DNA from 3 places in the Serratia sp. TSA_198.1 genome. Region 2 is predicted to be linked to each of the others. Evidence: predicted binding sites of a transcription regulator. Region 2 holds the regulator's gene; each other region holds the start of a gene.

Region 1 (9,959 bases), on a different contig from region 2:
TCCAGCATCACCTGCTGCCAAGTTACCGGGATCACGCCGGCCTGAATCATGCGCTGCATAGCATAATCGTGCGCTTCTTTAGAGGTGCCGCCTGACGCATCAGCCACCATATAGATTTCATAGTCGCCTTCCAGCATGGCGCACAGGGCAAAGCTGTTGTTGCAGACTTCGGTCCACAGGCCGGCAACCACCACTTTTTTCTTGCCGTTGGCGGCCAGCGCGTCACGCACTTTTTGATCGTCCCATGAGTTCATCGAGGTCCGCTCGAGGATGTCTTTGCCAGGGAACACGTCCAGCAGTTCCGGATAGGTATTACCTGAGAAGCTCTCGGTTTCAACGGTTGTAATGAGGGTTGGAATGTTGAATACCTTCGCGGCTTTCGCCAGGGCAACGGTGTTGTTTTTCAGCACCTGGCGGTCAATCGATTGCACGCCAAAAGCCATCTGAGGCTGGTGGTCGATGAAAATAATCTGACAGTTGGCAGGCGTAAGGACTTCGAGCTTAGAGGTTGTCATAAAAATACCCTTGGGATGAGGTTAAAAGTAACAAGGCCGTCACGCCGTTGGCGCAGCGACAGAGCCGAAAGCTACCGGGTGGTAAACGCTATCAACGGGTTGAATGTTAGGCTGGGGTGGGGGGCAAAACTATTATCTGTTGGTATAACTAACCTTTCGTATACCTATACTTTGGTATATCTATCCCTTTGTATAACTGGTCTTTTCCCATTCCTATTCCATAATCCTTTCAATTCGCGCCGCTCTGAAAAGGCCGCGCACGTTGTGTCCGGCGGCTTTGTGCCTGAACCGGACGTCTCAGACAGGAGGACCTATGGTTTCGCTGGGCAAAGCTGATTTGATACTGGTTAACGGGCAGTTTCATACTGTCGATCGCGAAAACCCGCTGGCGGAAGCCGTGGCGATCCGCGAGGGCAAGTTCCTTGAAGTCGGTACCGTCGCTGAAGTGATGCAGCACCACTGCGAAGGCACGAAAGTGGTGGATCTTAAAGGGCACACTGCGGTTCCGGGGCTTAATGACTCACACCTTCACTTGATCCGCGGTGGCCTGAACTACAACCTTGAATTGCGCTGGGAAGGCGTGCCGTCGCTGGCGGATGCCTTGCGGATGTTGAAAGATCAGGCGCTGCGTACGCCATCGCCACAATGGGTGCGCGTGGTGGGCGGCTGGACGGAGTTCCAGTTTGCCGAGCGCCGCATGCCAACGCTGGATGAGATCAACGAAGCGGCGCCGGACACCCCGGTGTTTATTCTTCATCTTTACGATCGCGCACTGCTCAATCGCGCAGCATTGAGAGTGGTGGGCTATACCAAAGACACGCCCAACCCGCCAGGCGGCGAAATTCAGCGCGACGGCAACGGCAACCCGACCGGCATGCTGATTGCGCGCCCTAACGCGATGATCCTCTACGCCACATTGGCCAAAGGGCCGAAGTTGCCGCTGGAACAGCAGGTGAACTCGACCCGTCAGTTCATGCGTGAACTGAACCGTCTGGGCCTGACCAGCGCCATCGATGCCGGCGGCGGTTTCCAGAACTACCCGGAAGACTACCAAGTGATCGCCGAACTGCATGAGAAAAAGCAGATGACGCTGCGCATCGCTTACAACCTGTTTACCCAGCGGCCGGGGCATGAACTGGAAGATTTCGAAAAATGGACCGACATGTTGACGCCGGGCCAGGGCAGCGACTTCTTCCGCCATAATGGCGCAGGTGAAATGCTGGTGTTTTCCGCCGCGGACTTCGAAGACTTCCTGGAACCGCGTCCGGATTTGGCGCCAGGCATGGAAGACGAACTGGAGCGTGTCGTACGCCACCTGGTCGAGCATCGCTGGCCATTCCGCCTGCATGCGACCTATAACGAATCCATCAGCCGCATGCTGGACGTGTTTGAAAAAGTCAACCGCGAGATCCCGTTCAATGGTCTGCACTGGTTCTTTGACCATGCGGAAACCGTGACCCAGAAAAACATCGATCGGATCAAGGAGCTTGGCGGCGGCATCGCCGTGCAGCACCGTATGGCCTTCCAGGGCGAATACTTTGCCGAGCGTTACGGCATTGAAGCGACCCGCCACACGCCACCGGTGGCCCGCATGTTGGAAACCGGCGTGCCGGTGGGGTTGGGAACGGACGCCACCCGCGTGGCCAGCTACAACCCGTGGACGGCGCTTTACTGGCTGGTTTCCGGCCGCACCCTGGGCGGCATGCAGATGTATGACGCCAATGCGCGTCTGGATCGCGATACCGCGCTGATGCTGTGGACGCAGGGTAGCGCCTGGTTCTCCAGCGAGCAGGGCAAAAAAGGGCAGATCAAAGTGGGCCAACTGGCGGACATGGCGGTACTCAGCAAGGATTACTTCTGCGTACCTGAAGAAGAGATCAAGGGCATCGAATCCGTGCTGACGGTGGTCGGTGGCGACATCGTTTATGCCGCCGGCACGTTCGGGCCGTTGGCGCCACCGTCCATTCCGGTGTTGCCGGATTGGTCGCCGGTGGTGAAGGTGCCGGGTCACTACCGCAGCGCACCGCCGGTAGCGAATGCACGCGTGGGCATGATGTCACAGGCGCATCATTGCAGCGGCCCTTGTGGGGTACATACCCACAATCATGATATTGCCCGCGGTTCCAGCGTACCCGTTGCAGATGACAATGCATTCTGGGGCACGCTTGGCTGCAGCTGCTTTGCGTTTTAATCCTATGAAAACGTCATCTGCATTTTTCATCGCGCCCCGGATCGATCTGGGGCTGTTCTTCCTGCGCCTGACCGGAAGCCTGCTCTTGCTGCATGTGCATGGTTTGCCGAAGGTGTTTAATTTCAGCGAAGAACTGACACGCATCGAAGATCCTTTTGGCTTCGGACCTTACATGAGCCTGTTGCCCGCCATTCTGGCGGAAGTGGTCTGCCCGGTGTTCATTATTCTGGGGTTCGGTACGCGTATCGCCTGTCTGCCCATTATCGGCGTGCTGCTGGTGGCGATGCTGTTCGTGCACCCAGGTTGGTCTATCGCCGAAGGGCAATTCGGCTGGCTGCTGCTGATCATCTTTACCACGCTGGCGATAACCGGGCCGGGTAAGTGGCGTATCGGTGCAGACAGGCCGCTGGAGAGGCGTTATGACGCAGATTAATGATATTCACAGCATCACAGCTGAAGCGCTGAAAGAGGTGCCGGCGGTGAACGCATCGCCGTGGCAACCGCTACGTCAACGCGTGTTCCGCATGCTGTGGATAGCCACCGTCGTTTCCAATATCGGTTCATGGATGAACGATATTGGGGTGAACTGGACCATGCTGACGCTCAGTGCCGATCCGCTGTCCGTCGCCATGGTCCAGGTGGCCAGCAGCTTGCCGATGTTTCTGTTTGCGCTGCCTTCCGGGGTGATGGCGGATATTGTCGATCGCCGTAAATACCTGCTGTTTTCGCAGGTCTGGGTGTTTATCGCCGCGGCCGGGCTGACCCTTTTGTCGGTGACGGGCCACGTCACCCCTAGCGTGTTGTTGGTTGCGGCCTTCCTGCTGAGCACCGGTGCGGCCATGAGTTCGCCGCCGTTCCAGGCCATTGTGCCTGATTTGGTCAGCAAAAATGAGATGGGGCCGGCCATTGCGCTCAATTCATTGGGCATCAACATCAGCCGCGCCATCGGCCCGGCGTTGGGGGGCCTGATTCTTTCCTTCGCCGGCCCCTGGATGGTGTTTTTGCTCAACGCCATCTCGGTGCTGGGCGTAGCTTGGGTGCTCTACCGCTGGAAGGCGGAACCGAGCGTTCAGCGCCTGCCGCCCGAGCACTTTTTCTCCGCCGTTCGCGCCGGGTTTCGCTATGTACATGCCGCACCGGTTTTGCGCAATGTGCTGGTTCGTACGGTAGCTTTTTTCACGTTCGGCAGTGCGGGCTGGGCTTTGCTGCCGCTGGTCGCGCGACGTGAACTTGGGCTTGGTCCGGGCGGTTACGGGATCATGCTGGCCTTTATCGGCGTAGGGGCCATCTTCGGTGCGGTGTTACTGCCTCGCTTGCGTAAGTCCTTCAACCCGGATCGGCTGATGGTGCTGGCAAGCCTGCTGTTTGCCGTCACGATGCTGGCGTTGGCGTTTGTCCGTAACGTCTGGCTGCTCAACGCGTTTGAATTTTTCACCGGTTTTTCCTGGATAGCGGTGCTGTCTACGTTGAACCTCGGCGCACAGCGCAGCGCGGCGAAATGGGTGAAAGCACGCGCGTTGGCGGTGTATCTGACCGTCTTCTTCGGCTCCATGACCGCCGGCAGCGCCATTTGGGGACAGTTGGCCTCGCATTTCGGCATTCCCGTTTCACTGTGCGTGGCCGCGTTGGGTATGGTGTTGGCCAGCACCACGGTTTACCGCTGGCGTTTGGACCAGGATCCCGACCTGAACCTGGACATCAGTACGGAACAGGGCGCCACGCCTGAGTTGGATGTGCGCCATGACCGTGGGCCGGTGATGGTGAGCTACGAATATTTGGTTACGGCAGAGGATGCGCGCGCCTTCACGGTATGCATGCAGGACATGCGGCGCGTCAGGCGGCGCGGCGGCGCCATCAACTGGTCCGTGTATGAGGACATCCTTCAGCCCGGCGTTTTTGTCGAGACGTTTGTGGTCGGTTCCTGGATGGAGTACCTGCGCCAGCAGGAGCGTTACACCATGAATGACCAGAAAATACAAAACCGTATTTGTGCATTTCATCAGGGCGAAACACTGCCGCTGATCCGTTATCTGGTGGCGCCGGTTTAACCGGGTCCGTCAGCCTCTGAGTTTATAAACACTGCCAAGGGGTCTGTTATGAGCACGATTAAAACGAACGACGGTACGCAGATTTACTACAAAGACTGGGGGAAGGGGAAGCCGGTGCTGTTCAGCCACGGCTGGCCGCTGGACGCGGATATGTGGGACAGCCAGCTAAACTTTCTGGCTGAACGCGGCTACCGTGTCATTGCGTTCGACCGCCGCGGTTTTGGCCGTTCAGATCAGCCCTGGACCGGCTATGACTACGACACTTTCGCATCGGACATCAATGAACTGATCACGCAGCTTGATCTGCAGGACGTCACGCTGGTGGGCTTTTCTATGGGCGGTGGCGACGTGGCCCGCTACATCGGCCGCTACGGCAGCGCACGCGTGTCCGGTCTGGTGTTGTTAGGCGCGGTTACGCCAATGTTTGGCAAAAGCGAAACGCATCCGCAAGGCGTGGACTTGTCCGTTTTCGAAGGGATCCGCAATGGGTTACGTAAAGACCGCGCCCAGTTCATCAGCGATTTCAACGTGCCCTTTTACGGCATCAATGCCGGCCAGACGATCTCTGAAGGCGTATTGACCCAGACCCTGAACATTGCTTTGCTGGCATCGCTGAAGGGGACCATCGAGTGCGTGACTGCGTTCTCGGAAACCGACTTCCGTGACGATATGCTGAAGATTGATGTGCCTACGCTGGTGATCCACGGCAGCAACGATCAAGTCGTTCCGATTGACGTCACCGGTAAAGTGGCCGCTGAAACGATCCCTGGCGCTGAACTGAAGGTGTATGACAATGCGCCTCACGGCTTTGCCGTAACGCATCAGGACCGGTTAAACGACGATCTCCTGGCGTTTTTACAGGCTCGCTAAGCAAAATGGCTCATGTGCGGGGTTCCCTGTATGCCTGCACATGAGCCGATTTGTCAGGATGCTTTGGATTTACTGAGATTTAACCGCTCGGCATGACGCACCAAATCCGCGAGAGAACGCACCTGCATTTTATCCATCACCCGGCGACGATGTACCTTGACCGTAATTTCACTGACGCCCAGCTCTGCGGCAATCTGTTTATTCATCAAGCCTTTAATCGTCAGCTCCAGCACTTCCTGTTCGCGCGGCGTCAGCGTGAGGTGCCGCTGTTTCAGTTCGTAATGCTCGCGCAACTGATCTGAATTTTCCTCGGCCAGATTGAGGGCTTCCTGAACCGCCTTCAGCAGATCGTCGGAAGCGACCGGCTTGGTCAAAAACTCATGCGCACCGGCTTTCATCGCCTGTACCGACAGCGGGATGGTGCCGTAGCCGGTAAGGAAGATCACCGGCATTTCCCGGCCGCTCGCTTTCAGCGCCTCGGTTACCTCGAAACCATCTCCGGTCGGCATGCGCATATCCAGAATGATACAGCCGGGTATGGCGGGAAAGGAGTGTGAAAGAAAGGCTTCTGCACAGTCAAAATCAACGGCACTGTAGCCGGCAGAGTTTAACAGCCTGACAATAGATTGCCTGACTGAATGGTCATCATCGACGACATAAACGACATGTTCCATAGCTTGCCTCTGCAATTACGCCCTGAAACCGGGCATGTACCCAAGGGAATCCCACGCAGCCCGCCGTTCTTCGGCCGGCAAATGCGCTCGTGCTACCCCCTAATTAACCCGATCCGGATGTCAAAATGAAGACATGGCGGGGGATAATCAGGCTGCTCTGCGCTGCAGGCCATTCAGGCTGGGGTTACACCTCAATGAAAAAGATAAAGACTTGTAGTTTAGACGATGAACACAGAGCGATCATATCAGTGCGAAGGTCTGCTCATCGGTGAGCAGACCGGCTGAAATGATAGGCAAATCGAGAATAAACTGATCAATTTTTAGTGAAAAATCATACTATTATAGCTATGGCGTGCTCTTGCAGTAAAGGTGTTTACTGATGCCTGAGGGGGAAAATGCAGATAGGTTGCCGGCCGGCCAGGGCAGCTAAATTTCCCACGGCATCAATCGGTTCCCGGGATCCTCAAGTAAACAACTTGAACGCGATAAATTCTTTGCGATACTGTATAAAAATACAGTTAAGTGAGGTTGTTCATTATGTTGTTCATTTCCCCTTCCGAAGACAATAAAACCACGCCGGCACTGCCGCTGTTTGTCGATCCCGTGGCTTGCGGTTTCCCTTCTCCGGCGCAGGATTATGTGGAAGCCCGGCTGGATATCGGCAAACTGCTGGTGCGGCACCCCAACGCCACTTACTTTGTGCGCGCCAGCGGCGATTCGATGGTCGAGGGCAACATCAAGGATGGCGATCTGCTGATCGTCGACAGTTCACTGCGGGCGGAGCACGGGAACATTGTCATTGCCGCCATCGACGGCGAGTTCACGGTGAAGAAGTTGCAGCGCCACCCCGATCTGCGGCTGCTGCCGATGAACCCGGCTTATTCGCCGATCGTCTTCGGTGACGAAGACGCGCTGGAGATCTTCGGCGTGGTCACCTTTATTGTCTATGCTGCGGTGTGAGGGGGAAATTAAAAGTCCCGGCCTGGAGGACCTGCGCATCAAACCAGAAGGACAGCGTTCCGAACCTGCTGGCGGCCCAAAGTTCTATTGACTCAACAAAACCCCGCGATAGATAAAATTGAGAGCGCAAACCGTGGTTTGATGTAACACAACGACATGTGAACTGGCTTGCATTTTCAACTCCCGTCACACTTTATAGTGAGTTCCATTGTTAGGGAGACGCATTAATCATTATGGCATCCATTAAAGACGTAGCAAAAAAAGCCGGGGTCTCTACCGCCACCGTATCGCGGGTTTTAAATAACCACCCCAGCGTAGTGGCGGAAACACGCAAGGCGGTGCGTGATGCGATGGATTATCTTTGTTATGTGCCAAGCAAGAGCGCCTTTCAACTTAGCGGCAAATGTTCCGGGTTGATTGGCGTGGTATTGCCTAATCTGGTTAACCCTCACTTCTGTGAGCTGCTGGCGACATTTGAAGAAGAGGCCAGATACATTGGTAAGTCGGTTATCGTTAAAACGCATCAGAATCAACCGCAGCAGGATAAGCAAATTATCCATACCTTGGTTGGCATGGGGATCGACAGCCTGCTGTGGGTACCGACAGAAGTGGAAGCTGAACTCTCTGAGTGGTTAACGATCACCAACATTCCGGTGGCAGTCGTAACGCAGGTTTCCCGTTTTTTTAACTCCGTATCAATTAACCAAGGTAAAGGCGCGGAAAGTATTGCGGAACATTTCATGCAAACGGGGCATACCTCATTTGGTTTTGTTGCTCAGGAAGGTGTCGATAATCGAAAAGTGTCTTCCTACAGTAAAAAAATCAGCAGCCATGGTCTGGCTCTAGCCAAAGAGAACCAGTTCTGGATAACCAAAGGCGTGGGAGAAAAAATATCAGGCCATATAAATATACTTGATGTCATCATCGAAAAATTAACGAAGCAGCATAAAACCTGTTCCTGTCTTTTAGTTTATAACGATGTCGCCGCCAGTTATATTATTGATGGGTTAAAAGAAAAAGGCGTTGCGGTACCTCAGAATATTGCCATCGCCAGTTTCGACAACACCCTATTGGCGCAAACAAAAAAGATCACCAGCATGGCACAACCGATAAGCGAAATTGCTCATCTGGCCTTTCAAATGGTGAAAAATCAAGTTAGGCAGGAAAGTATCGAAATGCATGAAATTGTCTCACGATTAATTATACGAGAGAGCAGCGTTAATATTCACATCACTACCCTGTAATTCGATTCAGGTTTAGCCAAGGTGCAACTGTTTGCGCCAGGGATTCCTTTTAACAAAAAACGATGAAAGTGCTGGCGTTGATGGCTGGAACACGGCCCGTGCTTTGTATTCATGACTGCGCAATAAAGAGGTGGGTTTATGTCTGCTACCGCAATAGAAAAGCAAAGCGCTTACGAAAAGCTGAGCCTGAAAGAAAAGGTGGGGTACGGTATGGGGGATGCCGGATCCTGCATGATTTGGAGCGTGCTGGCGCTGTACCTGACATGGTTCTATACCGATGTGTATGGCTTGGATCCCGGGATTGTGGGCACATTATTTCTGGTCATCCGCATTTTTGACGCCTTTAGCGATCCGGTCATGGGCGCTATTTGCGACCGCACCAAAAGCCGCTGGGGTAAATTTCGGCCCTGGCTGTTGTGGATGGCGCTGCCGTTTGGTCTGGGTGCCGTCGTGATGTTCACCACACCAGACCTGAGCATGAACGGAAAAATCATTTATGCATGGGTAACTTATCTGGTGATGTCGTTGATCTATACGGCAATCAATATTCCCTATTGCTCGGTAGCGGGCGTCATTACATTGAACCAGAAAGAACGCATGGGTTGTCTGTCATGGCGTTTCTTCCTGAACGGCCTGGCGACGCTTATCGTCTCTTCTTCCATCCTGCCCCTGACCGACTGGCTGGGTAATGGCGACCGGGCTTCCGGTTTCCAGATGACGATGATGATCATGGGCGGCGCTGCGACCTTAATGTTCCTGTTCTGCTTCTCCAGTATCAAGGAACGCGTCGTTTCGATTAAAGCCAACGACAGCTTAATGCGGGATCTGAAAGACATCGCCAAAAATGACCAATGGCTACTGATGATTTCGATTACCTTCCTGAATGTCTTCCCGGCTTTTATTCGCGGAGCGGTCACTATCTATTACGCCACCTACGTAATGCAGGCCTCAGTAGGATTTATCACCTTTTTTATGGCGCTCGGCGTCGCCAGCAATATGCTGGGTAGCGTGATTGCCAAGCCGCTCACCGATCGCTTCGATAAAATAAAATTGTTCCGCATTATCAACATCATTCTCGGCATCCTGTCCTTTGCGTTATGGTTTGTCGACCCGAAATCGCTGACACCGCTGTTAACGCTGTTTATCGTCATCAATATTCTGCATTTAATCCAGTCGGGCCCCATTCTGTGGGCAATGATGTCCGACGTTGACGACTACGGCGACTGGAAATTCGGTAAACGCCTGACCGGTATCTCCTTCGCCGGCAACCTGTTTATGTTGAAAATGGGGCTGGCGGTGGCCGGCGCGATCGTTGCCTGGATACTGTCGTTTACCGGGTATATTGCCAATAAACCGGCACAGAATACGGAGACGATTCAGGGCATTATCATGATGTTCTCGTTACTGCCCATGGTGAGTTATTTCATCAGCGCGTTTATGGTGCGCTACTTCAAGCT
Region 2 (9,959 bases):
GAAGCCGAACACCTGCCGGATAGCCCGCGTTACTGGCTACGAGAGATAATACTGCTGGGCGATAACCAGCCTTGGCTGCTGGGGCGCACGGTGATCCCGCAAGAGACCTTGACCGGCCCGGATCAGGCGCTGGTGGATTTGGGCACGCTCCCGCTGGGGCGCTATCTGTTCAGCAGCGGTGAATTGACTCGCGATTACATTCATATGGGGCGGCAGGATGCGTTATGGGCACGCCGCTCCCGTTTACGGCTGGCGGGCAAGCCCTTATTGCTGACAGAACTGTTTTTACCGGCTTCGCCGTTGTACGCTGCGGGCAGCGCGGAAATCGCATGATGAGGAGAGGAAATACCTTGGAGGGAAGCGTGACTCAAAGCAAATGGCGGGCTTACGGCCATCTGATGCGCCTCGATAAACCGATCGGCAGCCTGCTGCTGCTGTGGCCAACGCTGTGGGCGCTGTGGATTGCGGGGCAGGGGGTGCCGCCACTGTCTATCCTGCTGGTGTTCGTGATTGGGGTGTTCCTGATGCGTGCTGCCGGCTGCGTGGTAAATGACTATGCCGATCGCGCCGTTGACGGCCATGTGAAGCGAACAGCGGGGCGCCCAATGCCGAGCGGCCGGGTGAGCGAGAAAGAGGCCAAGATCCTGTTCGTGGTGCTGGTGCTGGTCTCTTTTGGGCTGGTGCTGACGCTGAACGCCATGACCATCTGGCTGTCGCTGGCGGCGCTGGCGCTGGCGTGGATCTATCCATTTATGAAGCGGGTCACCAATCTGCCGCAGTTCGTGCTGGGAGCGGCGTTCGGTTGGGGCATCCCAATGGGCTACGCCGCCGTTAGCGAGGCACTGCCGCTAAGCTGCTGGCTGCTGCTGCTGGCCAATATCTGCTGGACGGTGGCTTACGATACGCTGTATGCGATGGTGGACCGTGACGATGACCTGAAGATTGGCGTCAAATCCACCGCCATTCTGTTTGGCCGTTACGACAAACTGATCGTCGGTCTGCTGCAGTTCGCGACGCTGCTGCTGCTGCTGTGGGTGGGCTATCTGGCCCAACTGAGCGGGGCGTTTTATTGGTCGTTGCTATTGGCGGGTGCCTTGTTTATTCATCAGCAAAAGCAAATCGCTACCCGCGATCGCGACGCCTGCTTCAAGGCGTTCCTGGATAATAACTATGTCGGGCTGGTGTTGTTTATCGGTATCGCATTGAGTTATTGGCAGGGCTAGCGGTATTCCGACAATAAAAAAGGCACCCTACGGTGCCTTTTTGTTTTTTATTATCAATCAATTATTCAGCTTTCTCTTCCGTCGCCGCCGTTTCCGGCTGCACGCTGGTTTCCGCCGGCATGCTGACGCTCTCGATAGTCAGCTTGATTTCCGGGGTAATCAAATCGCTCAGCATGCTGTACACCTCCAGGGTGTGCTCACGAACTGCATCGCCGACATCGTTGATGTAGCCTTCTTCACGCAGCGTCGCCACCAGGGTAGAGAACACGGCCTTGTCGAAGAACTCTGGCGCATTGATACCATGCAGTACCGAAAGGCGCTGGGCCATGATGCGGCTCTCTTTCTCCAGCGCGCCGCGGTTGATGCTCGGGTTGGCGCTGAGGATAGACATGGTGATGGCATAGCGCTGCAACGTTTCGCGCACGCCGGCTGCCAGCAACTGCAGAGGGCGAATGCGCGCCGGGTTAAGCACCAGATCCTCGCCTTTGTCGCAGATGAGCTGCTGGCGGATCATTTCCTCGATCAGCGGCCGCAGCACTTCCGGCAGTTGTTCCTTGTCGTTGTGCAGGAACAGTTCGGCCTTCAGCATCGGGTAAATCAGGCCGATCTGCCGCAGCAGTTCAGCGCGGGACACCCGGCGGTGATGCATCACTATGGTGGCGATCAACGAAGGCAGCACCAACAGATGGTGGATATTGTTGCGGTAATAGGTCATCAGCACCGCCTGCTCGCGCGGCAGGATGATGATATCGCCGATGTTATCCTTCTCCACCTCGAACTTGTTCATGTTCAGCGCGTGATCCAGCAGCTCGTCCGGCGTTTGGGTCGGCACTGTGACGTCGCCGGCGTAAGGCACGTTGCGCATCAGTTGCAGATAACACTCCAACTGCTCAAGCAGCTGCTCGCGGGTCAGCGAGCGCTGGCGTGAGGCCAGCAGCGCCGTGGAACACAGGTTCATGGCATTGGCGGCGGCGGCGTTGTTGATGCGGACCATGATCTTGGCCGCCAGGTCGTTGACCGTTGGCGTCAGCCAGCTTGGACGTTGGGCTTCGATCGGGTCAATCGATTCGCGCCACTGCGGCACGTTCTGGTTCAGGTAGGTGGTCAACGGCAGCGGATCACCGAAGTTGACGTAACCCTGGCCGAGATTACGCAGCTTGCGCAGGCCGCGCAGCATCTGCAACAGGCTCTCTTTTTCCTTGGTTGCACCGCGCAGCTCTTTGGCGTAAGTACCTACTTCCATCACGTGTTCGTAACCGATGTAGATCGGGACCAGCGTGATAGGACGAGTGCCACCGCGCAACATTGCCTGGATGGTCATCGACAGGGTGCCGGTCTTCGGTTCCAGCAGGCGCCCTGTGCGGGAACGGCCGCCTTCAACGAAGTATTCCACCGAGTAGCCACGGGTAAACAGCTCGCCGAGGTATTCGCGGAATACCGTTGAATACAGCTTGTTGCCTTTGAAGGTGCGGCGGATAAAGAACGCGCCCAGGCGACGGAAGATCGGCCCGGCCGGCCAGAAGTTGAGGTTGATGCCGGCGGCGATGTGCGGCGGCACCAGGCCCTGGTGATACAGCACGTAGGACAGCAGCAGGTAGTCCATATGGCTGCGGTGACACGGCACATAAACGATCTCGTGGCCGTCCTGCGCCAACTGGCGCACGCGCTCGGCATTAGTGACGTTGATGCCCTGATACAGCCGGTTCCAGGTCCAGCTCAGCACGCGATCGGAAAGGCGCACCGTCTCGTACGAGAAGTCGGCGGCGATCTCTTCCATCAGCGCAATGGCGTTCTGCTGGGCCTTTTCATGGGAAATTTTCTTGCTGCGCGCTTCGTCCTCGACCGCTTTTTCGATCGCTTTGGACGCCAGCAGCTTATTGAACAGATCCTGACGAGCCGGCAGGCTTGGGCCGACGGCGGCCAGACGTTGACGCGAGAAATGCATGCGCGCCACGCGCGCCAGTTTTTGTGCGATAGTTTTGTCCGTGCCGTGTTCGGTCGCCATTCGGCGCAGCGAAACGGTGTTGGAGAAACGCACGAAGCTGTCGCGGCCCAGCCACAGGACGGCGAAGAATTTCTGGACGCCGTTCAGCAAGCGCAGATGCGGCGTGCCGTGGCCTTCGCGGCCTGGGGAACGGCCAAACATCACCGACACCGGCAGCATCTGAATATCGAGATCCGGGTTGCTGCGGTGCAGATCCAGATAGTCGTGAAACAGTTTTACCGACTCTTCTTTCGGTGTGTAGTAGCGGAACACGCGCGGGCCGTCGTGAATAAACACGTGGCTTGGCAGTACGGTGCCGTCTATCTCCAGCGGATTGAGGGGGTCGGGCAAATCCTGCGCCAGGCACTGGGTGCGCAGCGTCAGTAAATCCGCCTTGGAATTATAAGGTAAAACATACAAAATCGGCCGTGAGGGATCCAACCCTAACTCCGTGACCGGATCTGAAGGGATAACCTTACTTCTTACCAACAATTTGAGTGGTAAATTCAATAATTTATAATAAATTTTACGCCAACCTGACATAACAACGTGAAGCCTCTTGTTAGCAATGCGCCGCAAGCATACCAGAAACCGGGTAGCAGATCTGTGGTGTTGGAAAACCGTGAGCCGGGAGAGTTTCCTGACCCAAGCTCTATAATTATGACTTACCTCTGTGAAAGGCACTAAAAAACATGGCAAACCAAGCAACCGGCCTGACCCGTATTATTAAAGCCGCCGGCTACTCATATAAAGGCTTTTCTGCTGCCTGGCAGCACGAAGCCGCATTCCGCCAGGAGCTGGTGGCGACCGTGCTGGCTATCATACTGGCGATCTGGCTGGATGTGGGTGTGATAGCGCGCATTTTACTGATCGGATCGGTGCTGTTGGTCATGATCGTCGAGATGCTGAACAGCGCGATTGAAGCCATTGTCGATAGGGTGGGCACGGAACACCACGAGCTTTCCGGGCGGGCGAAAGATATGGGGTCGGCGGCGGTAACGCTGACGATCATACTGGCGCTGTTTGTCTGGGGTTCGGTATTGTGGCAGCACTTTGCCTGAGTGGAACGCTCCGTTGCGGCGGGGCGCTAATCCCTGATTTTTATTCATTCTTCGGTTCCCAAGCCGCGCTTACCTGTATATACTCACAGCAAGACTGTATAAACAAACAGGGGGCGGAATGAAAGCATTAACTACCAGACAACAAGAAGTCTATGATCTGATTCGCGATCATATTTCGTCAACTGGCATGCCGCCAACGCGCGCCGAGATCGCCATGCGTCTGGGGTTCCGTTCGCCAAATGCTGCAGAAGAACATCTGAAAGCGCTGGCGCGCAAGGGCGTGATCGAGATCGTCTCCGGCGCTTCACGCGGCATTCGCCTGCTGATGGAAGATGAAGAAGGTTTACCGCTGATTGGCCGCGTGGCCGCCGGTGAACCGTTGCTGGCGCAGCAGCATATCGAAGGGCACTATAAGGTGGATCCTTCTCTGTTCAAACCGAGCGCGGATTTCCTGCTGCGGGTCAACGGCATGTCGATGCGTGATATCGGCATTCTCGACGGCGATCTGCTGGCGGTGCATAAAACCCAGGACGTGCGGAACGGCCAGGTAGTGGTAGCGCGTATTGAAGATGAAGTTACGGTCAAGCGCCTGAAAAAACACGGCAATGTGGTTGAACTGCTGCCGGAAAACAGCGAGTTCCAGCCTATCGTGGTCGACCTGCGTCAGCAAAATTTCACCATTGAAGGTCTGGCGGTCGGCGTGATCCGCAACGGCGACTGGATTTAATCGCTACGCCTGAACGTTGTCCTCTGATTTAAATCGCCCCAGCTCTGGGGCGATGTCATTTCTGATTCATTCAAACCTTACCGCCACGGGAACATTTCACTATGCGCCTGCTTTCTGCCTTCACCAGCGATACTGATAAAGCCCTATGGCGCCTTGCGTTACCCATGATCTTTTCCAATATTACCGTTCCGCTGCTCGGGCTGGTGGATACTGCGGTGATTGGCCACCTGGATAGCCCCACCTATCTGGGCGGCGTTGCTATTGGTGCCATGGCTACCAGCTTCCTGTTTATGTTGCTGCTGTTCCTTCGCATGAGCACTACCGGTCTGGCGGCACAGGCGCTCGGTGCACAGGATCCTCAGGGGTTGGCGCGCGCTTTTATGCAGCCGTTGTGGCTGGCGGTGTTGGCCGGTGTGGCGATTGTGCTGCTGCGCCACCCGTTGATCGATATGGCGTTGCAGATCGTGGGCGGCGATGGCGCGGTGCTGGAGCAAGCGCGGTTATTCCTCGAAATCCGCTGGCTAAGTGCGCCGGCGGCGTTAGCCAACATGGTGATCCTGGGCTGGCTGCTTGGCGTGCAATACGTGCGTGCACCGGTGATCTTGCTGATTATCGGTAACCTGCTGAATATCGTACTGGATATCTGGTTGGTGATGGGGCTGGGTTGGAACGTGCAAGGGGCGGCGACGGCGACCGTCATCTCTGAATATGCCACCCTGCTGCTGGGGCTATGGCTTGCCTGGCGGGTGATGCGCATACGAGGCATTTCCGCGCCGATGCTGCGCCAGGCCTGGCGCGGTAATCTGCGGCGCCTGCTGGCGCTGAATCGCGACATCATGTTGCGTTCACTGCTGCTGCAAGCGTGTTTTGCCTCACTGACCATCTTCGGTGCCCGGCTTGGCGGCGACGTGGTGGCGGTAAACGCGGTACTGATGAATTTGCTGACCTTCACGGCCTACGCGCTCGACGGCTTTGCCTACGCGGTAGAGGCGCATTCCGGCCATGCCTATGGCGCTCGCGACGACAGCCAACTGCGCAAGGTGTGGCGCGCCGCCTGTCGCCAGGCTTGTTTGGTGGCACTGGCTTTTGGGGTGGTGTATGCCGTTGCCGGGCAGCAAATCATCTCGGCATTAACCTCTTTACCCGAGTTGCGTACGCTGGCGAGCCATTATCTGCCGTGGCAGGTGGTGCTGCCGTTAGTCGGTGTGTGGTGTTACCTGCTGGACGGCATGTTTATTGGTGCGACCCGCGGCGCCGAAATGCGCAACAGCATGGCGGTGGCGGCCGTCGGTTTCGGCCTGACGTTGTTTACCGTCCCTGTATTAGGCAATCACGGATTATGGCTGGCGCTGGCGGTGTTTTTGTCGCTGCGGGGCATTGCGCTGGGCTGGTTCTGGCATCGTCACCGGCTGCGCGGTACCTGGTTTACGGTGCAATAAGTCAGAGAGTTTTATAGATAATTGAGTAATTTTTCTTATGTTTTTATTTATATTTGCTTACATGTTCACAAGCGACATGCCAGTCGGGTAGTACCTTGTTTGTTAGTGTCTTTTTCTGTTTAATTGTTTTTTTATGGCTTTTTATTCTGGTTTTTGTTTTTTTGTCGTTATCTGTGTCTACAATTAATCATGTGGCTGGCGAAATAAATGGGGGAGTGGCAACCCTTTGGTTAGCGGTAATAGACCATAAAAATTGCTTGGTTATACGCCCGGTCAGCACAGTATCAAACTGATTTACGACAGGTTAACGGAGAGACTATGAACAAAGATCAAGCCGACGGTAACTGGAAACAGTTTAAAGGGAAAGTGAAGGAACAATGGGGCAAGCTGACCGATGACGATTTGGCGGTCATTGAAGGGAAACGCGAACAGCTTGTCGGTAAAATCCAGGAACGCTATGGCTACCAGAAAGAGGCGGCCGAGAAAGAAGTGAAATCCTGGGAAGACCACAGCAAGTATCGCTGGTAGCGAGCAGGGCCACAGCATACGGTGGCCGTAATCGACTGTAGCCGGCCTGGTGTTTTGATCCCCTTAACGCCACGGCCACAGGTACAGGGAAGTGCCTGACCAATCCCGCTTAATTTATTTCTTCTTGATGGCAATGCTGTGATCGTGCTCACCGCAATCATGCTTGCTGTCGCAGGCTTCCACTTCAACACAGCCCGAACACAGGCCATGCGCTTCCACCACGCTGTGGCGCAGCACAAAACCCGACTCTTTCGCCAGTTTTTGCAGCGTTTCCTCCACCCCTTCGGTGGTACGTTCAGTCACCTGAGCACAGCGATCGCAGATAAACAGCGCGGAGGTATGCATCGGTTGTTCGAAATGATGGCACAGCACGTAGCTGTTGGCCGACTCCACCCGATGAATAAACCCTTGTTCCAACAAAAAATCCAGCGCGCGATAGACCGTTGGCGGTTTCGCCTGCGGTTCAGCCACGCGCAGCAGATCCAGCAGGTCATAAGCGCTGATGGCACCGGGTTGTTGTGCCATCAGGCGTAACACTTCCAGCCGCTGCGGTGTCAGCCGCACATTGCGTTGCAGGCAGAGTTGTTCAGCCTGCGCCAGCAGTTTTTCCTGGGTGCTTGAGTTCATGGCAAATATCCCGGTACGTAAAAAAAACGATTTTATCATGATTAAGCGCAATCGCCGAGAGTCGCCCCCTTTTCCGCTGATAAGGTGCAACCTGATGCGGAGATACGGCTGGCGCGATGAAAAATGAGTGACCCTTCACGCGCTACACCGGCATCTGAGCGGTGGGCAAGCGCCGTGATGCCTTCTCAGGCGGACAGTGAACGCTGCAAGTGCTCCGCCAGCCTGGTCATCTCCGCCGCAGGATTATGGCCAATCAGCATAAAGCTGTGGCTGCCATCGGCCCAATACACCACGTTCATCCCCTGGCGGCGTTCGCTCTGTGCGGACTCCGGCTTGCCCGGTTGCTGAATGATGCACAGCGCCAGCGGGCCAAACTGCGCGTCCAGCCAGGTCAACTGAGCAATGCGGCGATCGTCGTAAGCCAACACGCGGGCATTTTTCAGCTCAGCGCCGTTCAATGCCAGTTTGGGAGCGGGGAGGGCAATGCCGAGTCGTTCGCCGGTGTGCTGCAATTGACTGGCGAGTAACGCAGGGGCGCTATCGAAGCCCGCCAGCGTTTCCGGGGTGTAAAGCGCCATATATTGGGCCACCAGGCCGCGCCAGTTGTCTTCAGGCTGACTCGCTTGCAGCCAGGCGCGATCGCCTGCGACCCCCACAGCCAGAAAACCGACGGCAGCGGCAATCAGGACACGGCGGCTGACGCCGCGTTGTGGGACCGGCATGGCAAGTGGCCACCTGTCCTGCAGTTGTTGCACCGGTGCCTCATCCAGCAAAGGGGCGAACGCCTGTTTGAACGGCAGACTGCTGCGCTCCAGCAGCGACAAACGGTCGGCCAATGCCGGTTCGTCGACCAGGCGCTGTTCCAGGCTGCGGCGCTGCTGGGGATCCAGTTGATTGTCCAGATAGGCGACCAGCAGTTCATCCGCAGTATAGTATGAGCTCATGATCGTTCTCCTTTTGACTGCGGGATATGGGGTTGCAGCACACTGTCGTTCGCAAGCCGTAGACGTGCCGCCGCCAGGCGGCTCATGATGGTGCCGATAGGGACGCCCAGCACCTCGGCCGCTTCCCGGTAAGAAAGCTCCTCCACGTACACCAGGAACAGCGTATTGCGCTGCGCCTCCGGCAGGCGATTGACCCGCTGCATCACTTCATTGGCCCATATCGTATCTTCACCGTTTTCCTCGCCGGCCGGATCGTCGGCATCGACAAAACCCTGCCCCTGACGGATATGCCGGGCACGGACTTCGTTCAGCCAAATGGAATGCAGAATCGAAAACAGCCAGCGATCCATACGCGAGCCCAGAGTAAACTGTGCGGCGCGCTCCAGCGCCCGCACACAGGTGGCTTGTACCAGATCGTCGGCGATATCCCGCCGGTGGGAGAGCACTAAACCATAGCGCCACAGGCGGGAAAGATACTGGCCGATTTCGTTGCGGATTGCGTCGTTGCTGATGCTCGCCTCCGGGCCTGGCTACCTTATGATTCGGGATGGTGATCTATGGCTGCCGCCAGGTCGCGGTACTCTTCGCAACCGGTGCCGCACAGCGACTGGATCACCGTGAGCTGCTCTTTCGCCAGGTCCGGACGGCCTTTCACCATATAGGCTTCACCCAAGTATTCGCGGACTTTTGGGTAGTTGGGATCGAGCGCTACTGATTTTAAATAGTAGCCGATCCCTTCATCCGTGCGCCCGAGTTTGCGGGTGGCATAACCCCGGTAGTTCAATGCCACGGCAGTGTTGGGGTTTTTCAGGGTATTCAGCACGTCGAGGGCATCCTGATAGCGGCCGCTTTTTGCCAGTGCATAGGCGTAGTTCGCCCGATCGTTGTCGCCGATCATGCTGCTTTTATCCACCATGCAGGTCTTGGTTTTTGTATCGTATATCTGGCCTTTCGGGCAGGTCGGCGTGGTTTGGCCGCTGCCGTCACCCCCCATTGCCAGGGCCGCGCCGGAAAACAGCAGAGAGCCGGCAATCACGGGCAGCAACAGGCGTTTAACGAAACTGTTCATGGTTTTTTTCCTCATTGGAGGGGGAGACGAATTGCCCCCTTGGTGAGAGAACACCTGAAGAGGCGTTTTTATTCGTTTTTTCTTTTTCTTTTTGGCCTGATGACACGGCGGTTTTCCCAACGCCGCCGATTGTCGTTATAATAGCCGTTTGCGGCAGTACGCCGTTCGTTGAATCCCAGACAGAATCAGGTAGCCAGTAACTCAGCATGACGACAGACAACCACGCCTCAAAATATGCCGCCAATCGTTTCTCCATTGCGCCGATGCTCGACTGGACCGATCGTCATTGCCGTTACTTCCATCGCCTGCTGACCAAAGAAACGCTGCTGTACACCGAAATGGTGACCACCGGCGCGA
Region 3 (9,959 bases), on a different contig from region 2:
CGCGGCGGCGGCATTGTCACTGAAAGACAAGCTGGAACTGATGGAAGAGCGGATTGGCCGCAAGATGATTGATGCGCTGATTGTCGGCCCGGCGGCGGATACCGGGGCAGTGCAGGATCGGGTAGTGATTCAGCAACCGCTGGAAGCCGCCGATATTCCTTACCGCCACGATCGCCAACTGTTGCGCCAGGCGCTGGATCAGGCGTTGATAGAACTGGGCACCCGCGCCTGAGTTAATCGCGGTCGGTTAATCGCGCCCACGCAGCCACGGGTTGTCGCTGACGGCGCTGTTGACCATATCGATATAGAGATCTTCCACCTGCTTGCGCGCCCAGGGCGTGCGGCGCAAAAACTTCAGGCTGGATTTGATGCTGGGATCGCTGCTGAAGCAGTTGATGCGAATGCGTTCGGCCAACCCTGACCAGCCATAGCTCTCCACCAGCTTAGTTAAAAGTTGTTCCAGAGTGACGCCGTGCAACGGGTCTTTGGACTGGTGTTCGGTCATGGTCTTTGGCTCGCGTTAGTCAATTGGCCGCACACCATAATCAGCTTTGGCGCAGGCGACAAGAAATTTATACCCTTCGTCTTTCAAACCGCAGCGTTCACATCACCGTAGGGGGCGAAGAAATTCGCCCCGATGGATGCGGGCACCGAATACGGTGCCCCAACGGCTCACGAGATGGCGATAAACTGCTCGCGCAACTGGTGGATTTCGTCACGCAAACCGGCGGCCAGCTCGAACTCCAGGTTCTGCGCGTGGGTATACATCTGCGCTTCCAGCTCGCGGATTTTCTGATCCAGCGCTTTTGGCGTCAGGTGCTGATACTGAGCGGCGCTTTCCGCGGCCTTGCCCTTCCCTCGGCCCTTGCTGCGGTTGCCCGGCTGGCCCAACTGCAGGATATCGGACACTTTCTTGTTCAGGCCTTTAGGCACGATGCCGTTTTCTTCGTTGAACGCCTGCTGCTTGACGCGGCGGCGCTCGGTCTCGCCAATCGCCCTGGCCATCGAGTCGGTAATTCTGTCGCCGTAGAGGATTGCCTTGCCGTTGAGATTACGCGCCGCACGCCCGATGGTCTGGATCAGGGAGCGTTCGGAACGCAGGAAACCTTCCTTGTCTGCGTCCAGAATCGCCACCAGCGACACCTCAGGCATGTCCAGCCCTTCACGCAACAGGTTGATGCCCACCAGCACGTCAAACTCGCCCAGACGCAGGTCACGAATGATTTCGACGCGTTCCACGGTATCGATGTCCGAGTGCAGATAGCGCACGCGCTCACCGTGCTCTTCCAGGTATTCGGTCAGATCTTCCGCCATGCGCTTGGTCAGGGTGGTAACCAACACGCGTTCCTTGACCGCCACCCGCTTGCGGATCTCGGAAAGCAGGTCGTCCACCTGGGTGGTGACCGGCCGCACTTCCACTATCGGATCCAGCAACCCGGTAGGCCGCACGACCTGATCAATAATGTCGTCGCCGGATTTCTCCAGCTCATATTTGCCCGGCGTGGCGGACACGTAAATAGTCTGCGGCGCCAGCGCTTCGAATTCTTCAAAGCGCATCGGGCGGTTATCCAGCGCCGACGGCAGGCGGAAGCCGTATTCCACCAGCGTTTCCTTGCGCGAGCGGTCACCTTTGTACATACCGCCGATTTGCGGAATGGTGACGTGCGATTCATCGACCACCAGCAGGCCATCCGCCGGCAAGTAGTCAAACAACGTCGGTGGCGGCTCGCCCTCGCTGCGCCCGGACAAATAGCGCGAATAGTTTTCAATGCCGGAGCAGTAGCCCAGTTCGTTCATCATCTCCAGATCAAACTGGGTGCGCTGCGTCAGGCGCTGTTCTTCCAGCAGCTTGTTGTTGGCCAGCAGCACCTTGCGCCGCTCGGCCAGATCCACCTTGATCTCTTCCATCGCCTGCAGGATCCGCTCGCGCGGCGTCACGTAGTGCGACTTCGGGTAAATGGTGAAGCGCTGTACCACCTGCTCGATCTGGCCGGTCAGCGGATCGAACAGCGAAAGCCGCTCGACTTCTTCATCAAACAGCTCGATGCGTAGCGCCAGCTCGTCCGACTCTGCCGGGAAGATGTCGATCACCTCGCCGCGCACGCGGAAGGTGGCGCGCTGGAAAGCCTGATCGTTGCGGGAATATTGCAGCTCCGTCAAACGCCGCAAGATCGAACGTTGATCGATGATCATGCCCTTGGTCAGGTGCAGCATCATCTTCAGATACAGCTCCGGATCGCCCAGACCGTAGATTGCCGACACCGATGCCACCACCACCACGTCGCGGCGTTCCAGCAGCGCTTTGGTGGCTGAAAGGCGCATTTGTTCGATGTGCTCGTTCACCGCGGAGTCTTTTTCAATAAAGGTGTCGGAGCTGGGAACATAGGCTTCCGGCTGGTAGTAGTCGTAGTACGAGACAAAATACTCAACCGCATTCTCGGGGAAGAACTCTTTCATCTCGCCATACAGCTGCGCCGCCAGCGTCTTGTTTGGCGCCAGTACCATGGTCGGCCGGTTTAGATCGGCGATGACGTTGGCGATGGTAAATGTCTTGCCCGAACCGGTAACGCCCAACAGCGTTTGATGCGCCAGGCCGTCTTCCAGGCCCTCTTCCAGCTTGCGAATGGCTTCCGGCTGATCGCCGGCCGGTTTGAAATCGGAATGCAGTTTGAAAATTTTACTCATTGACTCGGCTACCCTGTGGAGATGCGCGCGCTCAGGCGGCCATGGAGCGGATGCTCGACGAATGGCCCCTAATTATGGAAAGCCCCGGCGATTTTCGCCAGTGCCTATGATACTGGATATAAAACCAGCTTCAAGCGATTCGTTGCTCAAGATGGCGTAGCCCGCCATTGACCCCGGCACCGACGCGCAATGGCAAAGCGCCGCCTGATGCGCGTCGGCGGGGCGTGGATGCACCGACAGGGTTACAGTCGCGTGACATTTTTATTGTCAATAACTGATTTATCCCCAAAATCCGTCAAAAATTAACTTATTGATAGCACTGCGGCGAAAAATCATACATAGCCACATCATCAATACATTCGTGTCTTGATTTTAGTTAATTTATTGATATTAAACACATTTAATAAAAAGATGAGAATGCGGCCAACGCGAACAGAACCCGCGCCCGCTCTCGCTTTAAACCGCTTTTCTAAATCTAATGCACAAGGTTATCCACAGGAATAGTGGATAACTCCCACCGCCCCGCCCGTGACGGGAGTTGCAGAAAGAACGCTTTTTACCGTTTCTCCTCGCCGAAACGGCTTTTTTAGTTATTTTTTCACAAAAAATTCGCTTTGTTTATACCGATTAATGCTAAACAGCCCCATTGCCAAAAACACATTTATCCCATTTTTGCGCTCATGTGCCGCATCTTGCCGCAACCGGCGAAATAGTTTGCACCATCACTTTTCCTCACAGCACTGCAACAGTGCAAAAATCGTCCGCGTTAACTTTCCACCGCATTTTTGGCCGGGCCGCTGGGCCAGTCTACACCCGACAAACGGTTAACAAGACAATAACATTCCCCCTTTTTTCCCCGATTGTAAAAGTTGGCCTGAGAGTTGCAATATCGTTTAACGGCAAAAGTGAGACCAGGTGAAATATCCGCGTCGGTACGGCAGGATTAGCTGCTCTACGTTCAGCGTCAGCCTGGGGCTAAATAACTGGCAATGACACAACAAAGGCGAAAACACGCTGATAAAACGCCATTAACAACCATTTTTGCCTGTAAATCGTTTATTTTTCCTTAACCGTAACTACCTCGTTAAAGGTAGGCATGCAGCATTTTATTCTGGACATTAAGACACTCGGGAAAGAAACCGCCAGGGCGGTTCAAGCAGTAAGGAGTGGATAACGCAGGGAAGTAGACGTTTGATGGCCGTTCCTGCTCTGATGCCGGCCGGTGAAATCGGTGTGGTTTTTAGCAGGAACGCGTTACGCCTGTGCCCATTTGGGCACACATCCACGAGTGGAATACGGGTCTTTGAGGAGAGTGCCGGATGTTGAGTTTAAGGTCAGTGAACCAGTTCTACGGGCAAAATCATACACTGTGGGATATTAACCTGGAGTTGCCGCGCGGCCAGTGCACGGTGCTTATCGGTCGTAACGGCGTGGGCAAAACCACGTTGGTCAACTGCATTATGGGGCATTTGCCGGTCGTCAGCGGCAGCATGACCTGGCAGTTGGCGGACGAACCCCCGCAAAATCTGTTGCAGCAGCCGATGGAAAACCGGGCGGCGCTGGGCATCAGCTACGTGCCGCAAGGGCGACAAATCTTCTCGCAGCTCAGCGTGGAGGAGAACCTGCAGGTGGCGCTGATGGCCGGCCGGGACAAAACCCGGCGCATTCCGCCGCTCATTTACAGCCTGTTCCCCAACCTGCGGGAAATGCGCAGCCGCCGGGCCGGGGATTTGTGCGATGGCGAGCAACAGCAACTGGCGATTGGCCGTGCGCTGGTGCTGGAACCGGAGCTGCTGATCCTCGACGAACCGACCAGCGGAGTACAGCCTTCGATCGCCGCCGATATCGGCAATGCAATCCGCAAACTGAACCGCGAACTGGGCATGACGATCCTGCTGGTGGAGCACAAATTGCCGTTTGTGCGCCGCGTAGCGGATCGCTTTTGCCTGATGGATCAGGGCCGCAGTGTGGCGAACGGCACGCTGGAGCAGTTGGACGAGGACTTGATCAATGCCTATCTGGCAGTGTAACTGGCGGGGCGCGGAGTACTGCGCCCCGGCTCTCTTTCGAGCCGGTTGATCCCCTTTCTCTGCTCCTGTGTTGTACCAGCCAGGACAGAGCCCGCATTGCTGTGAATGAGTCAACACGCCTTCCATACTCAACGGGCTTTCATACCTGATTGACCTTACTGAGGAGTGGACAATGGCCGATAACGACGCAGCATTTATTCAATATAGCGATCTGAACACGAAGATCTGGACCCTAAAAGAACGTCTCGATATCGGGGGGATTTACGTCAAGTCACGCGATGAGCTGATCAAAGCGCAAACCTTCATTAAAGACACATTAAAAAGACCGGCAATCGTCAAATTCACTGCGCCCTTTGAGGAATGGGTAGCGCCCAAGACCGATATCGACGTGGGCTTCGTTTATATCGACGGCAACGGCGTAAATATAACCACTAAGATTCCGAGTGGCACTGAAAGCGATCACAACTACTTTATGCGTTGCTACACAACCGCCCTCGCATTGGATAATGGTGTCCCAATTCGACCAGCGCCAATCTTAAAAAACTTTACCGTCAAAGGGATCGGTGCAAAGAAAAAATCCACACCGCCTACTGTGGCCGATGAAGAAAAAGTCGAATACAACTTTATTGACGGGATCCTGTTTGACTCGCCAGAAAGCCTGCTGGGGAATTTTTCCGTTAATAACCTGTATATCTCCGGTTTTTATTACGGCATGTATTTTGGTACTAACGCTTATATTGCACATTACTACGCCTGTCATGTTATCCGCTGCTTTGAATGCGTGCATATGCCGCCTGCCAACAGCGGTGCCAAGAACTTTGGTGAAGGAATTAACTTCTTTGGTGGCACTCTCGGTAACTCGCAAGGGCTGGCCATCGGCAACCAGAACCCGAACGGCGCTTTTCGTTTCTTCGGTACATCAATAGATTACGCTGGTGCTATTGTGAATGTGCAAGCAGGGAGCGTCGAACTGCACGGTTGCCATATCGAGTTCAATAATGAAAATAGCCCGATTACAGATATTCCTTTCCGCTGCAGCGCCCACCAGAATGCTTCATTACTTATTCAGGGCGGAGAAATCATTACGCTTAAAGGCGTTCTGCCGCAAGACTATTGCTTCTACACCGAAGCGGGCAGTAGCGGGATTATCGTCGAAAACGTTAAGTTTTACGGTGTCAGAACCGCGACAGGGCGTTATTTCGGCGGCACTGGCGACTTTGTGATTAGCCACAGTCGGCTTGATGGCGGTGGTGCGGGTGCCGGTATTCAAACGCTGACCACCGCGAATAATAATAAAATCAAGGACGGCAGTTTCGCATTCAGCACCAAACCCTTCGGTTGGGAGGTTTCCGGCGGTAACGTCAGCGATCCTTTTACCTCGGATGCCATTACCCTCGCCATTGAAGCCGGTGCGGGCGTTAACGGCAGCAATGCGTTAAAGGTGACCAAGCTGGGTAATACCAATTCAAACGCCGGTCTGAGGGTGGTTGTTCCGGTATCGCAATATGAACAGTTGGGCGCCTGCTTTACTCTGAAAGCGCTGAATGGCGGGTCCGGCAATTTATTTGCCACGCTTCGCTATGCCTGCATTCAGGAAACGGAAAGCAATGGCGTGTCGATCATCGCCAAATCTGATGCCGCCGCCTGGGATGGCACCCTAAACGCCAATGATTATGCTCAGTTCAAAGAGTACCGTTTTAACAGCAACAGACGCAAAGTGCCGGTTTGGGCAACCCACGTCATCCTGTCTTTCAATTTGTACGCTTTGGCGAAAAATGGCGTTCTGTACTTCGATAATGCCTGCGTTACTGCCATGTGAAAACGACAAGTCACATTATCTCCGTCCACGGTAAATGCCGTGGACGGACGACTCGACGATCAGTGGGATAAAACGCTCAAATCCAGATATGCCCCCAGCGCCTGCCGTTCAGGTTGCGGCAGATGCGGGATCTCCCCCAGCAATGGCGCAGGCAGCATACGGCGCAGCGTAGCCAAATATTCCTGATGACGGCGGCCCGGTGCGGTGACGTCGTTGGCAATCCACCCGACAAGCTGCAACCCCGCCTGCTGGATCGCCTGCGCGGTCAGCACGGCATGGTTAATGCAACCCAGTTTGATCCCTACCACCAGGATCACCGGCAGTTGCTCCTGCTGTACCCAGTCGGCGAAGGTATGCTGCTCGGAAAGCGGCGTAAACCAACCGCCTGCCCCTTCGACCAACAGCCAGTCGGCCCTTTGCTCCAGGTGGCGCAGGCCGGCGGAAAGCTGGGCCAGTTCGATTGGCCGCCCTTCGTCGGCACTGACAATGTGCGGCGACGTCGGTTCGGCAAACACATAAGGATTCACCTCCGCGTAGCTCAGCGCCACGGCGCTGTTGGCCTGTAATGCCAGCGCGTCGCCATTGCGCAGCCCCTCGGCCGTCATGTCGCTGCCGGAGGCAACCGGCTTGTAACCGGCCGTGCGATACCCCGCCAAATTGGCCGCCTGCAACAAGGCGCTGCTGGCCACGGTTTTGCCCACCTCGGTATCGGTGCCGGTGACGAACCAACGCTTAATCACGATAAATCACTCCATAAACCAGATGATAGCTGAGCGGGAATTGCCCACCCCGGCGTGGATAGGCAGCCTGTAAAGCGGCAAGCCGCCGACGGGACAGCAAACCGGCTTCGCGCCCCTGATGCAAATGGGTGGCACCAATCCCCTTGAGCGATCGCATCAGCGCCATCACGTCCGGGTAGTTCAAGGTTTGTCGCTCCGTCTCCAGAAGGTAGCGATAGCCGGCACAGGCCGCGTCGATCTGCGCCAACGGCAGAAAGTCGTTCACGTGACGCTCGCCGTCTACCTGCTGCCAGGCGTCGCCCAATTCCACCAGCGAGCCTTCCGCCAGCGTAGAAAACAAAATCACGCCACCCGGCCGGGTTACCCGGTACAGCTCCGCCAAAGCGCGCGGCAAATCGCTGCACCATTGCACCACCAGGCTGCTGAAACAGATATCTACCGCAGCCGCGGGCAGCGGCACATTTTCGATATCCCCCAGCAAATAGTGATCCGCTGCCTGTTGCTGGCGGGCGAATGCCAGCATGCCCGGCGCCAGATCGAGCGCGGTAACCTGCTTCCCCAATTCGCGCCAGCGGCGGCTGAAGTGCCCGGTGCCGCAGCCTGCGTCGAGCAACTGTTCGCCCCGATGCTTCGCCCCCATCCCCAGCAAGCGCTCACCAACATCACGTTGCAGTACCGCCGCCGAATCATAACTGCCCGCCGCACGGCTGAAGGCCGAGGCTACCGCCTGCTTGTTGACCGGCTCAAAGGCTGACGTCATGCAATACCTCCAGCAGGCGATCGATATCCTGCGGCTGATGCGCCGCCGTCAGGGTAATGCGCAGGCGCGCGCCGCCCGGCGGCACCGTTGGCGGACGAATGGCGCTCACCCACAACCCCTGGCCACGCAGCTGCTGCGCCAGATCGAGCGCACGCTGGTTGTCGCCCACCAGCAACGGCTGAATGGCGGTCACCGACGCCGTCAGGGCTAACGGTAACTGGGCCGCACCTTGGCGGAAGCGCTGAATATTGTCCTGCAGCCGGGCGCGTAATTCGTCCCCCTGCTGGATACGCTGCAACGCCGTCTGCAGGGCGCAAGCCTGCGCCGGTGGCATGGCGGTGCTGTAAATCAAATGGCGGGCAAACTGCAGCAGATATTCCGCCGTGGCCTCGTCGCACAGTACCGCCGCGCCGCTGACGCCAAAGGCTTTGCCAAAGGTGACCACCAACAGTTCGGGCCGCACGCCCTGCTGCCAGCAACTGCCGCGCCCCTGTTCACCGTGAACGCCGATGCCGTGCGCGTCATCGACCATCAGCCAGGCCCCCGCCGCTTGGGTCAGGCGATGCAGCTCCGCCAGCGGTGCGCTGTCGCCGTCCATGCTGAACACCCCTTCGGTCACCGCCAGCATCTGGCCACCGCAAGGTTTTGCCAGCAGGCCGGCCAGCGCCTGCGGCTGATTGTGGCGAAAACGCCGCAGCTGGGCAGGTGAATGGGCGGCCGCCTCCAGCAGCGACGCGTGGCTGAGCCGGTCCGCCAATATGCGATCGTCCGCCTGCATCAGTGCCGCCAGCAATGCCTGATTGGCGGCATAGCCGGAGATAAACAGCAGCGCACGCGGGTAGCCGAGCCACTCCGCCAGTTGCTGTTCCAGCGCCTGATGCGCCGCACAGAACCCGGTGACGTGCCCGGAGCCGCCGCTGCCAACGCCATACTGCTGGGCGCCCTGCTGCCAGGCGGCGATCACCTGCGGATCCTGGCTCAGGCCAAGATAGTCGTTGCCGGAAAAGTTCAGGTAGCGCTCGCCGTTGAGCTGAATATGGCGGCCATTGCCGCCCTGGTTCACCTGGCGATGACGGTAAGCGGCATTCTGCTGCCGCTCCTCCAGCGCCTGTTCAATACGTTGTTGCCAGCTCATTACAGCGCCGCGTTGTAAAACTCAGCGGTATCGGCATGCAGCAGTTGCTCCGCCAGTACCTGTTGCTGCTGGTTGTCGCCGTGCTCGGTTTCGGTCTGCTGCGGGTTGAGGCCCAGCTTGCGGAACAGTTGCAGATCTTTGTCTTCTTCCGGGTTTGGCGTGGTCAGCAGTTTGCAGCCGTAGAAGATGGAGTTGGCGCCGGCCATAAAGCACATCGCCTGAGTTTGCTCGTTCATTTGTTCGCGACCGGCGGAAAGGCGGACGTAAGAGGCCGGCATCATGATGCGCGCCACCGCGATGGTGCGGATGAAATCGAACGGATCGACGTCATCGTTATCCGCCAGCGGCGTGCCTTTTACCTTCACCAGCATGTTGATCGGCACGCTCTCCGGCGGTGTCGGCAGGTTAGCCAGCTGCACCAGCAGCCCGGCGCGGTCACGCACCGTCTCGCCCAGCCCGACGATGCCGCCGGAACAGACTTTAATGCCCGCCCCGCGCACCTTGTCCAGCGTGTCCAGACGTTCCTGATAGCTGCGGGTGGTGATGATGTTGCCGTAAAACTCCGGCGAGGTGTCCAGGTTGTGGTTGTAATAATCCAGCCCGGCATCCGCCAGCCGTTCTGCCTGGGTGTGGTCAAGCGTGCCCAGCGTCATGCAGGTTTCCATGCCCATCGCCTTCACCCCCTGCACCATCTGTTGCAGATAGGGCATATCGCGCTCGTGCGGGTTCTTCCAAGCCGCCCCCATGCAGAAGCGGGTCGATCCATTCGCTTTGGCCTTGCGTGCCGATT

Evidence for each region. The regulator LexA, encoded in region 2, represses DNA repair genes until DNA is damaged. The targets are predictions, from matches to a motif close to TNCTGTATGTACATACAGNA.
Region 1: the regulator LexA is predicted to act here: its motif matches at 6,799-6,818, upstream of umuD (translesion error-prone DNA polymerase V autoproteolytic subunit).
Region 3: the regulator LexA is predicted to act here: its motif matches at 2,796-2,815, upstream of uvrB (excinuclease ABC subunit UvrB).

What each region holds. Positions count from the first base shown of each region.
Region 1 covers NZ_JBQZFP010000001.1:143,117-153,075, forward strand. The annotation lists gene ACUTSW_RS00660 (hydrolase) at 1-515, opposite strand, end outside; gene ACUTSW_RS00665 (amidohydrolase) at 829-2,706, shown strand; gene ACUTSW_RS00670 (DoxX family protein) at 2,711-3,139, shown strand; gene ACUTSW_RS00675 (MFS transporter) at 3,126-4,754, shown strand; gene ACUTSW_RS00680 (alpha/beta fold hydrolase) at 4,803-5,624, shown strand; gene ACUTSW_RS00685 (response regulator transcription factor) at 5,678-6,298, opposite strand; gene umuD (translesion error-prone DNA polymerase V autoproteolytic subunit) at 6,836-7,258, shown strand; gene ACUTSW_RS00695 (LacI family DNA-binding transcriptional regulator) at 7,492-8,502, shown strand; gene ACUTSW_RS00700 (glycoside-pentoside-hexuronide (GPH):cation symporter) at 8,641-9,959, shown strand, end outside.
Region 2 covers NZ_JBQZFP010000009.1:51,963-61,921, forward strand. The annotation lists gene ubiC (chorismate lyase) at 1-333, shown strand, start outside; gene ubiA (4-hydroxybenzoate octaprenyltransferase) at 351-1,223, shown strand; gene plsB (glycerol-3-phosphate 1-O-acyltransferase PlsB) at 1,285-3,750, opposite strand; gene ACUTSW_RS23525 (diacylglycerol kinase) at 3,900-4,268, shown strand; gene lexA (transcriptional repressor LexA) at 4,387-4,995, shown strand; gene dinF (MATE family efflux transporter DinF) at 5,097-6,434, shown strand; gene ACUTSW_RS23540 (CsbD family protein) at 6,753-6,962, shown strand; gene zur (zinc uptake transcriptional repressor Zur) at 7,077-7,589, opposite strand; gene ACUTSW_RS23550 (anti-sigma factor family protein) at 7,775-8,533, opposite strand; gene ACUTSW_RS23555 (RNA polymerase sigma factor) at 8,530-8,979, opposite strand; gene ACUTSW_RS23560 (tetratricopeptide repeat protein) at 9,069-9,602, opposite strand; gene ACUTSW_RS23565 (hypothetical protein) at 9,586-9,810, opposite strand; gene dusA (tRNA dihydrouridine(20/20a) synthase DusA) at 9,809-9,959, shown strand, end outside.
Region 3 covers NZ_JBQZFP010000001.1:1,955,020-1,964,978, forward strand. The annotation lists gene yvcK (uridine diphosphate-N-acetylglucosamine-binding protein YvcK) at 1-232, shown strand, start outside; gene ACUTSW_RS09360 (VF530 family protein) at 248-505, opposite strand; gene uvrB (excinuclease ABC subunit UvrB) at 673-2,685, opposite strand; gene ACUTSW_RS09370 (ATP-binding cassette domain-containing protein) at 4,005-4,715, shown strand; gene ACUTSW_RS09375 (hypothetical protein) at 4,888-6,534, shown strand; gene bioD (dethiobiotin synthase) at 6,594-7,274, opposite strand; gene bioC (malonyl-ACP O-methyltransferase BioC) at 7,267-8,034, opposite strand; gene bioF (8-amino-7-oxononanoate synthase) at 8,018-9,169, opposite strand; gene bioB (biotin synthase BioB) at 9,169-9,959, opposite strand, start outside.